DNA from 2 places in the Bacillus halotolerans genome. Region 1 is predicted to be linked to the other one. Evidence: predicted binding sites of a transcription regulator. Region 1 holds the regulator's gene; the other holds the start of a gene.

Region 1 (7,735 bases):
GGAAACACTCGATGACGCAGCAGGGGAAGCTTATGACAAAGTGGCGAGAACAATGGGTCTCCCGTATCCAGGCGGACCGCAGATTGACAAGCTTGCGGAATCAGGGAATGACACTATTCCTCTGCCTCGCGCATGGCTTGAAGAAGGTTCTTATAATTTCAGCTTTAGCGGGCTGAAATCAGCTGTGATCAATACGCTTCATAACGCGGCTCAAAAAGGACAGGAAATTGCGCCGGAAGATCTTTCTGCCAGTTTTCAGAATAGCGTCATTGATGTCTTAGTGACAAAAACGGCACGCGCTGCAAAAGAATATGGTGTCAAACAGGTTCTTTTGGCCGGCGGAGTAGCTGCAAACAGAGGACTCAGAGCTGCGTTACAGAAGGAATTTTCCCAGCATGAGGGGACGGCGCTCATCATTCCTCCGCTATCCTTATGTACGGATAATGCTGCAATGATTGCTGCGGCCGGTACAATTGCTTTTGAAAAAGGGATTCGCGGATCATATGATATGAATGGCCAGCCTGGTCTTGAACTGACTTCTTACCAGGGTCTCACGACATAATGGCGTGAGGCTTTTTTATTGTTATTAACAGATAATTCTCAATTTATCCACATATCTGTGAGTAATTATAGAGATATAGATGGGTAAAGGGGTTGAGAGGCTGTTAATAAAGTGGATAAATTCAGAATATTTTGTGGATATTGTGTATAAACCGCTTTCTTCGTTTGCTTATAAGGTTATTTTCTGTGGATAAAAAGCACCTCTAAAAAAGAGGTGCTTGACTTTTTTTAATCTTCTTCTGTGGATAGTTCTTCCCATTCTGATAATAGGTTTTCCAATTCTTGATTGAGTTTCTCGTTGTCAGCGTGGATGGCTTGTACCTTTTCGTGGTCCTGATATACTTCCGGATCACAAAGTAATTCATCATTGTGACTGATTTTTTCTTCTATGGTTTGAACTGTCGTTTCAATTTCTTCTATGCGTCTGAGTCGTTGTCGTTCTTTCTTTTTCCATTCTTTTTCTTCCTCATAAGAACGTTTAGAGTCGGATTTCATTGCAACCGTGGCTTTTTCAGTTTCCTCTTGCTGTTTCATTTTCTCCAATTCCAGCTGCTGTGTTTTTTTCTCTGTATAATAATCGTAATCTCCGAGATATTCTTCAATATGGTTTGGAGAAAGCTCATATACCCTTGTTGCGATTCTATTAATAAAATATCTGTCATGTGAGACAAATAACAATGTGCCCGGATAATCGATCAAGGCGTTTTCGAGAACTTCTTTGCTGTCTAAGTCAAGATGGTTCGTCGGCTCATCAAGAATGAGAAAGTTAGCTTTTTGCAGCATCAGCTTTGCCAGGGCCACTCTTGCTTTTTCGCCTCCGCTTAGGGAATGGACGGGTTTAAGCACATCATCCCCGGAGAATAAGAAATTTCCGAGGCACGTTCTGATTTCTTTCTCTTGAAGCTCCGGATACTCGTCCCACAGCTCATCAATGACGCGTTTAGAGGAGGTCAGCTCAGCTTGTTCCTGGTCATAGTAACCGATACTGACATTTGAGCCGTACGCTATTGTTCCCTGATCCGGCTTCAGTGTGTTTATTAATGTTTTGAGCAAGGTTGATTTTCCGATTCCGTTGGGACCTACAAGAGCGGCGCTTTCTCCTCTTGGAAGCCTAAACGAAACATCTGTCAGAAGCGGCGGCTGGTTTTCATAGCTGATGGTCAGATCCTGAACCCGCAGGACCTCGTTCCCGCTCTGTTTTGTAATGTCGAAATGAAAATTTGCTGATTTTTCGTCGCCGAGCGGTTTTGACATGACGTCCATCCGTTCAAGCTGTTTCCGCCGGCTTTGTGCTCTTTTTGTCGTTGAGGCTCTCGCTAGATTTCGGTCTACAAAGTCCTGCAGCTTGGCGATTTCATCCTGCTGTTTTTCATACAGCTTAAGATCCTTTTCATATTGGGCAGCTTTTTGGTCTAGATAAGCGCTGTAGTTGCCGTGATACTTTTTGCTTTCTGATCTTGATACCTCGTACACCTGGTTCACCACTTTGTCCAAAAAGTAGCGGTCGTGAGAAACAATCAGAATGGCGCCTGAATAGCCTTGTAAATAATGTTCAAGCCATGTCAGCGTATCAATGTCCAGATGGTTGGTCGGCTCATCTAGAATGAGAAGGTCGGGCTGTGTTAACAGAAGCTTACCCAAGGCCAGTCTTGTTTTCTGACCACCGCTTAGGCTTTGCACCTGTGTTGAATCGTCAAAATGGCTGAAGCCGAGACCGTGCAGCACAGATCTGACATCTGCTTCATATTGATAGCCGCCTTTATCTTTAAATTCCTGCTGAAGGCGGTCGTAGGTTTTCATGATGCTTTCCAGTTCACTTGGGTCAGCTGCCGCCATTTTTTCTTCTATGTTTCGCATTTCTTTTTCCATCGCTTTTAAGTGATCAAAAACAGTCAGCAGCTCTTCTTTTATGGTAAGCTTAGAATCCAAGCCGGTATGCTGGGCCAAATAGCCCATTGTGATATCTTTCGGCTTGATCATTTCACCCTTTTCATATGAAAGGTGACCTGCGATAATTTTAAGGAGTGTAGATTTCCCAGCGCCGTTTCTTCCTACAATAGCGACGCGATCACGGTTTCTGACTTCCAGCTTTATATTGTTTAAAATAGTATCAGCACCAAATGATTTGGAAAGCTGATTAATTTGTAAGATCATCATATTATTTCACCTCTGCTATAATAAGTTAAGTGTAGCTTATGAACCAGAACTCAGCAAACAATACATTGGCCGAATAAGACATAGAGAAGAAAATAGTGTATGATCTGTTTAAGGAGAGTTTTTACTATGAATGGATTTTCTCATTTTAATGAACAGGGCAGAGCCCAGATGGTGGATATCAGCGAAAAATCTTCGACTGTCCGTACTGCGGCGGCTGTATCAAGCGTACACATGAAGAGTGAAGTGTACGAGAAAATAAAAAGCCATGGTATCGGCAAAGGAGATGTACTTGCTGTCGCTCAGGTGGCGGGTATTATGGCTGCGAAACAAACATCAAATATCATCCCGATGTGCCATCCGCTATCCTTGAGCGGGGTCGATATTTCGTTTGACTGGAAAATAAAAGAAACAGAAGTTATACTTCATATAAAAGCACAGGTCAAAACGAAAGGGAGTACAGGTGTGGAAATGGAAGCGCTAACTTCTGCATCGGTGTGTGCCCTTACTGTTTACGATATGTGCAAGGCGCTTGATAAGGGGATGGTCATCGGCCCTACCTGCTTGCTGGAAAAGACAGGCGGGAAAAACGGTGACTTTAAAAGAGAACTATCCGAGTATAATTTGGAGGACCAAAAATGAATAAGGATCAATCAAAAATTCCGCAGGCGACGGCAAAACGGCTGCCGCTTTATTATCGCTTTTTAAAGAATCTGCATGCGTCAGGAAAACAGCGTGTATCATCCGCTGAACTCAGCGATGCCGTAAAGGTTGATTCTGCCACGATTCGCAGGGATTTTTCCTATTTTGGAGCTCTTGGCAAAAAAGGATACGGATATAATGTCGATTATTTGCTGTCATTTTTCCGAAAAACGCTGGATCAGGATGAAATGACAGACGTTATCTTGATTGGTGTCGGAAACTTAGGAACAGCGTTTCTTCACTATAATTTCACAAAAAATAATAACACAAAAATTTCTATGGCTTTTGATATAAATGAGAGTAAAATAGGAACTGAGGTAGGCGGTGTGCCCGTCTTTAACCTCGATGATCTTGAAAAGCATGTAAAAGGCGAATCAGTTGCCATTTTGACAGTGCCCGCAGTTGCGGCCCAATCGATTACCGACAGATTGGTTGCGTTAGGGATCAAGGGTATTCTTAATTTTACGCCGGCCCGTTTGAATGTGCCGGAACACATTCGAATTCATCATATAGATTTAGCTGTAGAGCTTCAGTCACTGGTTTATTTCTTGAAGCATTATTCTGTTTTAGAGGAAATCGAGTAACCGGAAAGGAGGAGCCCAAATATGCCGATCGGTCCTGGAAGCCTTGCTGTTATCGCAATCGTTGCTCTGATTATCTTTGGCCCCAAAAAGCTGCCTGAGTTGGGAAAAGCGGCTGGAGACACACTTCGTGAATTCAAAAACGCTACTAAAGGATTAGCGAGTGATGATGAGGAAAAAAAGAAAGAGAATCAGTAAGTTAGGATGACACAAATGAAAGTGAATCAAATGTCGCTGCTGGAGCATATTGCGGAGCTTCGAAAACGATTGCTGGTTGTGGCGCTGGCGTTTGTCGTTTTCTTTATCGCGGGATTTTTTTTAGCGAAGCCGATTATAGTGTATCTGCAAGAAACGGATGAAGCGAAGGAGCTCACGCTCAATGCGTTTAATCTGACAGACCCGCTTTATGTGTTTATGCAGTTTGCGTTTATCATCGGGATTGTCCTGACTTCGCCGGTTATTCTTTATCAGCTTTGGGCTTTTGTGAGCCCGGGCCTCTATGAAAAGGAGCGCAAAGTAACGCTCAGCTACATTCCGATCTCTATTTTGCTGTTTTTAGCGGGTTTATCTTTTTCCTATTATATTTTATTTCCTTTTGTTGTCGATTTTATGAAACGGATTTCTCAGGATTTGAATGTCACTCAGGTGATTGGAATTAATGAATATTTTCATTTTCTTCTGCAGCTGACGATTCCGTTTGGACTGTTGTTTCAAATGCCGGTCATCCTTATGTTTTTGACAAGGCTTGGAATTGTGACACCGATGTTCTTAGCGAAAATCAGAAAGTATGCGTACTTTACGATGCTTGTGATTGCTGCTCTGATTACACCACCTGAGCTTTTGTCTCATATGATGGTGACTGTTCCGCTCTTGATTTTGTATGAAATCAGTATTTTAATATCGAAGGCTGCCTATCGGAAAGCGCAGAAAAGCAGTGCTGCCGATCAGGACGTTTCTTCTTAGCCAACATAAAAAATCCATTTCTCATAGAAGAGAAATGGATTTTCTTTATTTCTGGTTCTTCTTTATTTTAAATGAAAAGGCGAACATCTTAAAAGAAATGCTGATGTTGTATGCAGCGAACACCATCAGCAGGATGGAGTAAAATGACCACATGCTGCCTGGCGAGCTTGCGGCGAGATAAGTAAAGATGCACCCTACGGCAAAGTAGATCATTCCCCACACTATCGGGTTTCTCATGAAAATAATCCTCCAATAATCAATTGCATTTGTGTGCTTTGCTGTTCAAGGTATTTCTGAACAGGCTCAAGCTGCATAATGACGACGAATGTATTCATCATTACATGGGCGAAAATCGGCACCCAAATCCGTTTGGTTCTCGCATATAGAAATGCAAAGGTAAAGCCCATTGCCGTATACAGCAGAAGGTGCGTTAAATCGGCATGAACAATTCCGAAAATAATGGAGCTGATCAGTCCGGCAATAAAGAAATTCGTTTTTTCGTACAGCGCGCCGAAAATGATTTTTCTGAAGATGATTTCTTCTAATATAGGCCCGATGATAGAAGAAACGATAATCATGAGCGGAACTGCCTGAATCACATCCAGGATGGCTTTTGTATTTTCTGATTCTCTTCCGATGCCAAATACATAATATTCAATAGAACCGGCTAATCCTTGAGAGAAAAGGGCGATGAAAAACCCGGCTATCGCCCAAAGGATCGAAAGTCCGACCGAGTCTTTCTTTTCGTTACGCAGCGCAGTTTTAGGCGCGGTTCTGAGAATGAGCAATACAACAATCAGACAGGCAATAAAACTGATGACGGACCATAATCCCTGCGCGTACAGCAGATTTTCTTTTGTGGGCTGTCCTCCCGCATAACCGAATTTAAATAACAAGGGAATCGCAATTACTGCTGAAAACTGCATGATGATATATGTCAAAATAATAAACCAATACTGTTTTCTCAAATGGTATGTACTCCTTTGTTAAATGGGTTTCTTTTGTCTACAGCTATTGTAACATAATTGAATCGGGGGTGAAAAAGCCAAGGGATATCTGAGCTGAAAAGAATGATGTAAGCGTGAAAAAATTTTTATCTTATCACTTGAAATTGGAAGTGAGATTCTTTATTATAAGAATTGTGTTAGCACTCTTTAGTGCCGAGTGCTAAAATTACATATTCATACTATTGAGGAGGTTATTACATTGTTAAAGCCATTAGGTGATCGCGTTGTCATTGAACTCGTAGAATCTGAAGAAAAAACTGCCAGCGGAATTGTGTTACCGGATTCTGCAAAAGAAAAGCCGCAAGAAGGCAAAATCGTGGCAGCTGGTTCAGGTCGCGTGTTAGAAAGCGGAGAGCGCGTTGCTTTAGAAGTAAAAGAGGGCGACCGCATTATCTTCTCAAAATACGCAGGTACTGAAGTGAAATACGAAGGTACTGAATACTTAATCTTACGTGAAAGCGACATTTTAGCTGTTATCGGCTAATTCTTAAATAAACAAATACTTAAAAATTCGAGGAGGTTTCGTACACATGGCAAAAGATATTAAGTTTAGTGAAGAAGCTCGCCGCGCAATGCTTCGCGGTGTTGATGCACTTGCTGATGCTGTAAAAGTAACTTTAGGACCAAAAGGACGCAACGTGGTTCTAGAGAAAAAATTCGGTTCTCCGTTAATCACTAATGACGGTGTAACAATCGCTAAAGAAATCGAACTTGAAGACGCGTTTGAAAATATGGGTGCTAAGCTTGTAGCTGAAGTAGCCAGCAAAACAAACGACGTTGCCGGTGACGGTACAACAACTGCGACAGTTCTTGCGCAAGCAATGATTCGCGAAGGCCTTAAAAACGTAACAGCAGGCGCTAACCCTGTAGGCGTGCGTAAAGGTATGGAACAAGCTGTAAACGTTGCGATCGAGAATCTGAAAGAAATTTCTAAGCCAATCGAAGGCAAAGAATCTATCGCTCAGGTTGCTGCGATCTCTGCTGCTGATGAGGAAGTCGGAAGCCTTATCGCTGAAGCAATGGAGCGCGTAGGCAACGACGGCGTTATCACAATCGAAGAGTCTAAAGGCTTCACAACTGAGCTTGAAGTTGTTGAAGGTATGCAGTTCGACCGCGGATATGCGTCTCCTTACATGGTAACTGATTCTGATAAGATGGAAGCGGTTCTTGACAATCCTTACATCTTAATCACAGACAAAAAAATCACAAACATTCAAGAAATCCTTCCTGTGCTTGAGCAGGTTGTTCAGCAAGGCAAACCATTGCTTCTGATCGCTGAGGATGTTGAAGGTGAAGCTCTTGCAACACTTGTTGTGAACAAACTTCGCGGCACATTCAACGCAGTGGCTGTTAAAGCTCCTGGCTTTGGTGACCGCCGTAAAGCAATGCTTGAAGACATCGCTGTCCTTACTGGCGGAGAAGTCATCACAGAAGATCTTGGCCTTGACCTGAAATCTACTGAAATCGGACAATTGGGACGCGCTTCTAAAGTTGTGGTTACAAAAGAAAACACAACAATCGTTGAAGGCGCTGGCGAAACAGATAAAATTTCTGCACGCGTCACTCAAATCCGCGCTCAAGTGGAAGAAACAACTTCTGAGTTCGACAGAGAAAAATTACAAGAGCGTCTTGCGAAACTTGCTGGCGGCGTAGCTGTCATCAAAGTCGGCGCTGCGACTGAAACTGAGCTGAAAGAGCGTAAACTTCGCATCGAAGACGCCCTGAACTCAACTCGCGCAGCTGTTGAAGAAGGCATCGTATCCGGCG
Region 2 (7,735 bases), 1.1 Mb from region 1:
TGTCCAGCGCCAGTTTTTTTATAGGCAGATCTCGCTCAAGCACTCTGTTCCCCTCATTTGAGAAATAAGGGATTCGAACCGTGCCGATTTCGTCCTCTATGCCGAGCACCGAAAGCCGGGGTTCAATCGATTCGCCTGTTTCTTCATCTATCATGTGCAGGTTCCATTTCTTTTGGCCGTCCCAGCGGGAGCCTATTGTTCCTTGCGGGATCGCGAATGCGCTTGTACGTTCATTCCACACCGCAGGCTTCCACTGATCATGCTCCGTCTGCCGCCCGATGTCCTTTGCATGAAGAAAACGCCCGGCCGTATACACGCCATCCTCTTTAGTTAGAGTGACAAAGAACGGGAAATCCGTATATTGCTTTGCATACTCTATGAAACGCTCTGTCTTCTGATTAACGTAAAACTCCTGCAGGATCACATGACCCATCGCCATCGCAAGCGCGCCGTCTGTTCCTTGGCGGATGCTCAGCCAGTCATCTGCAAATTTAGAGGATTCCGCGAAATCCGGGCTGATTGAGATGACCTTAGCGCCTTTATAGCGGGCTTCTGCCAAAAAATGCGCATCCGGCGTCCTCGTTAACGGCACATTGGAGCCCCATGTGATGATATAGCCTGAGTTGTACCAATCACTGCTTTCCGGGACGTCTGTCTGGTCGCCCCAGATTTGCGGGGATGCCGGGGGAAGATCCGCATACCAATCATAGAAACTGAGCATAGGGCCGCCAATCAAAGACATAAACCGCGAGCCTGACGCATGGCTGATCATAGACATAGCCGGAATCGGAGAAAACCCGATATTCCGGTCAGGGCCGTATGTTATAACCGTATACAGCAAAGAAGCAGAAATCAGCTTCAGCACCTCCGGCCATTCAGCGCGCACAAAGCCGCCCTTTCCCCGCGCCTGTTTATAGGACTTCGCTTTATCCGGATTTTCAACGATCGATTTCCATGCTTCCAAAGGGTTTTGATGAGCCTGCAATGCTTCCCGCCACAAATTGATCAGCACACTGCGCACGTACGGATATTTCACACGGAGCGGGCTGTAAATATACCATGAAAAACTGGCCCCCCGCGGACAGCCTCTCGGTTCGAAATCAGGCATATCCGGGCCGGTTGACGGATAATTCAAGTTTTGACCCTCCCACGTGACGATGCCGTTTTTCACGTATATATTCCAGCTGCAGGACCCTGTGCAGTTGACACCGTGGGTAGAGCGGACGACCTTATCGTACTGCCATCTGTTTCTGTATACATTCTCCCAATCACGATCTTCATAGGTTGTTTGGCTATGTTTATTTGATTGATGCTCAATAGGAGAGAAATAGTTTAATCTCCTAAACAACGGACTCATTTTCTTTTTTTTCATGAATATTTCACTCCTTCCGAGTCAGGTATTCTAAATTCACTATATACAGAGGCAGGATGTTTCCTTGTGAACTATGTCACACACTCCCCTTTTTTCACAGAAAGTTCACATGAGGAAGAAGGAATGGAAATACCGAACAAAAAACCCGGTTCCTTTTAGGAATCGGGCTCAGCGTTTTCGTCCTGAGATCTATGCATGTATCGCAAAAACAGCTCATAAGAGAAAAAGACATTTTGCTGGAGCATCACCAGAAAATTCATCTGCAGCTGCGGATAATAGGACATGATTTTCTTTAATATGTAAAAAGGGATATTGAGCATAAGAATGTCATCGGATGTTCGGACTGAAATGAATGGAGATAAAAACATCCCGCCTTTTTGATCGATGGGAAACACATCGCCTTTTTCCCACAGCGCAACGGTTTGCGACCCTTCAGGCAGCCTGCTGTCAATAAAACGAATACTGCCTTTTAATACAATATAAATGGATTGAGAATGGAGAAAAGATGGATCCTGATCACATGAACCGCGGATAAACGTCCCGTTATTCAGCAATGTTTCGACAATGGATAGAGGCACTTCATTAAACATAGGAAGTTGTTTCAAAAAAAATAAATAGTCACACTGATTCATAGGGAAGCCTCCTGTGCTAAGGATAGCTTTAGTGTAGCCCGGCCGATCCATGACAGCAGTGATGTATTTCACAGATGATATGATGAATGTCACTTATTGGCGGTATTTTTGCTTTTATAATGAAACAAGAAAGGAGTGTTTCGATGAAGGCGCTTATTCCGAAGCAGCACGGCGCTTGGGCCATGCTGCTGATTCCGTTTTGCCTCGGTATGGTGAAGGGAGGAGCGGTTCTTTGGCATATACCCCTATTTTTAGGCTGGCTTTTTCTTTATTTGGCTGTTTATCCTGTTACGCTGGCATTAAAAAAGAAACAAATCAAACCCTATCAAAAGTGGATAATTTCTTACAGTTTTCCAGCCTGCAGCTTTTTGCTTGCCGCTGTCATCCATAAGCCGTCTTTTATCTGGCTTGCCTTTTCTTTGCTGCCGCTGTTTCTCATTCATGTGTATTATGCCCGGCTAAAAAATGAACGAGCGCTGCTGAATGATTTTGCGGGCGTCTTATTCTTTTGTACAGGCGGACTCGCCAGCTGCTGGCTGGGGACGGAGACTCTTGACGGCTGGGCATGGTTTATTTTCGCACAATCTGCTTTGTTTTTTATCGGAAGTTCATTTTATGTGAAGTCGGTGATCCGGGAGAAGAATAATAGAGTATTTGCTTACTGGTCGTGGGGCTATCACCTGATCCTCCCCTTACTTTCCGCAGCTCTCGGAGGTGGATGGGCCGTTCTCGCCTTTATCCCCAGCAGTTTGCGTGCATGGTTTTTTCACGGAAAGAAGTGGCCTGTTCAAACGATCGGCATACTTGAAATCGTCAATGCGTGCTTCTTTTTCGCCATCATGTGTATTTGGCTAACAAGATAAAAACAAGGACATATTGCTGTCCTTGTTTCCTCTTAATCAATATTACAAATCTCTAACGGGCAATTTTCGCACTCAATCTCACACCGTAAATAGTCCCGCTGATGCAGTACAATCTTTCCGGAATCCTCTATTGAAATAACCCCTTGTTTGCGGAGATCCCCCAGCATGCGGTTGACGCTCTCTCTTGCAGCCGCGCAAAATTTTGCCAAATCCTGGTTTGTCAGGGCAATGTTAATGAGAATACCGTCACTCCGGTTCACCCCATAGCTGTTTGACAAGCGGATGAGGGTGGAGTAGAGCGCCCCTTTTTTGCCATGAAGAAGAAGGTCTCTGATTTTGGATTGAATTTTGCGCAAATGGGTGCTCATCCATTTCATAAATTCAAATGTCAAAGCACCGTTGTGGATAAGTTCCTTTTCAAGTCTGCTCTTATTGATGACGAGCACTTCGCCATCCTCCAGTACTTTTGCACTGAGCATATATCTCGGTTCTTCTGTGAAAAGTGTTAATTCACCGACAATATCATTTTTTTGGCAGATTCTAAGCGTCAGGTCTTTGCCGTCAGCCGTAAGCTTCCCGATTTCAATGAGTCCTGACTGAATCAGATAAAGCTCTTCTGCATCCATTCCTTCTCGAAACAGGTATGTGTGTTTTTCGATTTTTCTTTTTGTGCTGATGGATTCCAGCAATTGATGAAGATCACTGGAAATAAGATCCTTATCAGATGTTCGAACAGAGAGAAAGTTCATGAGCTCACCTCGAAGAAAAGTCACGTTGTGTATCTATTGTAACGTGAAATCATTTGCGCTTTTCAGAAAAAACTTACAATCTCGTGAATTCCCCAATCGCCGGCGGCCCGTCAGTTTACGCTGTGCCCGCTTCTCTCTGTGTGTGTTTTCATTCTTTCCTGCCAATACATCCATATGACAATGACAAAGCTTGCTAACGCGACTTCCGAAAGCGCCATAAATCCGATGGCGTATTGTCCCGTCGCCTGAAATACACTCGCCAGGATCAGCGGAGGGAAAAAGCCGCCTAATCCGCCCATGGCAGACACAACTCCGTTGGCGATTCCCGCCTGCTTAGAAAAATAGAAAGGAACCAGTTTAAAAACCGTCCCGTTTCCAATCCCGGAGCACACCGCAACCGTTAACGCCCCAAAGGCATAAATGCCGATCGTCGGCGAAAACGACAGGATGACGCCCGATAATGTCAGGCCGGCAAAGACAAACATCAGGATGCGGAGCGGACTCACTTTATCAGCCAGCCACCCGCCCGCCGGCCTGAGCAGCGTGGATACAGCAATAAAACCTGCCGTCCGCAGCCCGGCATCCGCAGGACTCAGATCAAACTGCTCAACAAGAAAGTTTGGCAGATAGATTGTAAAAGCGACAAAGGCGCCAAACGTAATAAAATAAAAGAGACTCAGAAACCACAGCACATGATTTCGGTAAACGGCTTTGATTTGAGTCTTTACGGACACCTTCACTTTCTTCTCATGCCGGTCACCGAAGAAAAAGTGCAGCAAAGCAAATAAAGCCAACAGAGCCATATACATTTGCACCGTACTTTTCCACCCCGCCGCTTGAGCAATCACGGGAGCTGCAAATGTAGTGATCGCGGTTCCGATATTCCCGGCACCGTAAATACCGTTTACAACGCCATGTTTTTCTTTAGGATAGTACTTCGGAAGAGATGTAACCCCAATGGAAAAAACGGCTCCCCCAATCCCTAAGAAAAAACCGCCCGCGATTAAATCAAACAGGGAATCTGCAATACTGATCCAAAATACAGGGAATAAAAGCAATATAAAGCTGATCATAAAAATGATCCGCGCGCCAAACCTGTTGGTCAAATACCCCAGCGGAATGCGGAGAAGCGATCCTAATATAACGGGTATGGCCGTTACCAAGGAAATTTCGCCTTTGCTCAAATGAATATCTAATGTGATTTGGGAAATAAGTGACGAAATCAGCACCCAAACCATAAACCCTGCCACCAAGCTTAATGACTGCAGCGATAATTGAAAGTGTTGACGGTTAATCATTCGGCTTGCCCCTTTCACTGATTCAATAATCAGCCTTATCATACAAAAACTCGGCGAAGAAGATTGTGAACTATATCACACGATTTTTTAACAAAAAAAGGACAAAGCCCTCTGGCTTTGTCCTTTCAGCTTGGTTACATTTTTTCAGGAGCCGATACGCCGATCAATTGAAGCGCGTTGTTCAGCGTGATTTGCGTTGCTTTCATTAAAGCTAAGCGCGCGCGGCTTTTCTCTTCGTTTTCAGGGTCGATGACTTTCTCCGCATTGTAGAAGCTGTGCAGAGCTGAAGCCAAGTCATAAATATAATTCGTCACACGGTGCGGAATTCGTTTTTCCGCCGCTTCCGCCACTGCCTCTGGGAAACCGCCGATTGTTTTCAGCAGATCATATTCTTTTTCTGATTGAATAGGGCTGAAATCAAGGTCTGCCGCCGGCTTAAGTCCTTGCTCTTCCCCTTGGCGAAGCATGCTGCAAATGCGGGCATGTGCGTATTGCGCATAATACACAGGGTTTTCGTTAGATGTTGATACAGCAAGATCCAAGTCAAAATCCATATGCGTGTCAGCGCTGCGCATCGCGAAGAAATAACGCACGGCATCCAGGCCAACTTCGTCAATCAGGTCGCGCATCGTTACCGCTTTCCCCGTCCGTTTGCTCATTTTCATTTTCTCGCCGTTTTTGTAAAGGTGCACGAGCTGAATGATTTCTACTTCCAACGTTCCTTTTTCATAGCCAAGCGCTTCGATTGCCGCTTTCATACGCGGGATGTAGCCGTGGTGGTCGGCGCCCCATACGTTGACCAGCTTATCAAAGCCGCGGTCAAGCTTGTCCTTATGGTAGGCGATATCAGGAAGCAGGTATGTGTATGTGCCGTCCTTTTTGATCAGTACGCGGTCTTTGTCATCTCCGAACGTTGTGGAACGGAACCAAGTCGCACCGTCTTCCTCATAGACATGGCCTTTCTCACGCAGCGCGTCCAGCGCCTTATCGATTTTTCCGTTTTGGTACAGTGATGTTTCAGAATACCACACGTCAAACGGCACGCGGAAGTTTTCCAAGTCTACGCGAAGCTTCTCCAGCTCGTATTTCAAACCGTACTCACGGAAAAATGCGAGGCGTTCGCTTTCTTCTTCGTTGACGAAACGGTCGCCGTATTCCTCAGCGAGACGCTTTCCGATTGAAATGATATCCTCACCTCGGTAGCCGTCCTCCGGCATCGGTTTTTCCAGTCCAAGCGCTTCAAAGTAACGGACTTCTACAGAAAGCGCCAGGTTGTTAATCTGGTTTCCGGCATCGTTAATGTAGTATTCGCGGCTCACATCGTAACCCGCTTTTGCAAGCACATTGCACAAGGAATCGCCGACAGCCGCACCGCGCGCGTGGCCTAAGTGAAGGTCCCCCGTCGGATTTGCAGATACGAATTCCACTTGAACGCGTTCGCCGTTTCCGATGTTTGTTTCTCCATACGCGTCTCCCGCTTCCAATACAGACGGGATCAGCTTCGTTAAATATTGATTGTTCATATAGAAATTGATAAAACCAGGACCGGCGATATCAAGCTTTTCAATAGAAGCCTTTCCTTTATCAAAAGAAGCGACAATTTCCTCAGCGATTTGGCGCGGCGCTTTTTTCGCGATTCTCGCGAGCTGCATCGCCATATTTGTTGAATAATCGCCGTGTGTTTTATCCTTCGGTGTTTCTAAAATGACATTTGGAATCTGGCTTTCTTCAGCCAGTCCCGCTTTCAGAACGGCTGCTCTGATTTCTTCTTTCAGCACGTCCTTCATTTGTTCCGCAATGTTCATGCGTGAGTTCCTCCCTCATACGTGATCGTCATATTATGTAAATGCTGCTGCTCGTCTCCGACATGCATATCATATGCGATACTGATACGGCCTTGTTCTTCGCCGAGATCAGATTGAATCGATTTTGTGCTCGTTTTCAGCTCAAGCTCACCAAATGACATTTTATATTTGGCGATTGTGGAAGCTCCAGTTACGAAACGCTGGTTCATTTTGACAGCGCCTGATCTCATGACAAGCACTTCGCCTTCGCTTACTTTTACAATCGTTTTCACTTTGCCTAAGTCGTGTTCTTCATAATAAGATAGATACACTTTATTCTGTTTCACATAGTAAAATCCGGTAGTGCGGAATTCGATCACTTCTTCGTTTCCGTCATCCTCGATCACAGATTTCACATGGATTGTTATCGGTGTCTCTTGCTTCATTCTGACACGTCCTTTTCATCTTTCCACTTTGACTTGAATAGTATAATCATTCGGTTTGTAAACTTCAACTGCTTCTATCTTACCATCATTGCTCATCAGATTTGAAGATAAACCTCAGAAAAAGCAATTCCTTTATAGAAGAGAAAATCATACCACTGATTACCTTTAGGAAATATTACATTTTTCCGAATTCTACCGTTTACAATTCACATTTTCTTCAAAATATATGTATTGAAATGGTAATTTGATAGTTTTAATATAAAAGTACATCAAAGATCTGCTAGAAAAACAAAAAAAGGGAGGATTCAATTATGAAAAAAGCTGTCATTGTAGAAAACAAAGGTTGCGCGACATGTTCAATCGGAGCCGCTTGTTTAGTGGACGGACCTATCCCTGATTTTGAAATTGCCGGTGCAACAGGTCTATTCGGTCTCTGGGGATAAGGTTCTCCGGAAAAGGGCATAGTAAATTACTATGCCCTTTTTAACTAAAATACAAATTTTAACTAAAATCTACATCTTGGTTATACATACACAGTGATTTTTATATTTGAATCATATGTATAGGGGATGGTATTTTGTTTATAGAGCA

The links. Region 1 encodes Rex, which represses fermentation and respiration genes when NADH is low (regulators of the CRP and FNR family bind a similar motif). Its sites were predicted from a motif close to TTGTGAAATATTTCACAA; they were not measured.
Region 2: DIC78_RS12300 (YwiC-like family protein) is a predicted target of Rex. The motif match lies at 2,061-2,078, and genes of this name have one in related genera.

The regions. Positions count from the first base shown of each region.
Region 1 is NZ_CP029364.1:1,351,019-1,358,753, reverse strand. It holds gene tsaD (tRNA (adenosine(37)-N6)-threonylcarbamoyltransferase complex transferase subunit TsaD) at 1-562, shown strand, start outside; gene DIC78_RS06825 (ABC-F family ATP-binding cassette domain-containing protein) at 790-2,718, opposite strand; gene moaC (cyclic pyranopterin monophosphate synthase MoaC) at 2,845-3,357, shown strand; gene DIC78_RS06815 (redox-sensing transcriptional repressor Rex) at 3,354-4,001, shown strand; gene tatAY (sec-independent protein translocase protein TatAY) at 4,023-4,196, shown strand; gene tatC (twin-arginine translocase subunit TatC) at 4,203-4,961, shown strand; gene DIC78_RS06800 (DUF4305 domain-containing protein) at 5,007-5,198, opposite strand; gene DIC78_RS06795 (CPBP family intramembrane glutamic endopeptidase) at 5,195-5,929, opposite strand; gene groES (co-chaperone GroES) at 6,168-6,452, shown strand; gene groL (chaperonin GroEL) at 6,499-7,735, shown strand, end outside.
Region 2 is NZ_CP029364.1:2,402,288-2,410,022, reverse strand. It holds gene DIC78_RS12310 (nitrate reductase subunit alpha) at 1-1,372, opposite strand, end outside; gene DIC78_RS12305 (cyclic nucleotide-binding domain-containing protein) at 1,528-2,004, opposite strand; gene DIC78_RS12300 (YwiC-like family protein) at 2,148-2,867, shown strand; gene DIC78_RS12295 (fumarate/nitrate reduction transcriptional regulator Fnr) at 2,900-3,616, opposite strand; gene DIC78_RS12290 (nitrate/nitrite transporter) at 3,727-4,914, opposite strand; gene argS (arginine--tRNA ligase) at 5,049-6,719, opposite strand; gene DIC78_RS12280 (YwiB family protein) at 6,716-7,144, opposite strand; gene sboA (subtilosin A) at 7,456-7,587, shown strand; partial or broken gene DIC78_RS22180 (bacteriocin-like protein SboX) at 7,544-7,684, shown strand; gene albA (subtilosin maturase AlbA) at 7,722-7,735, shown strand, end outside.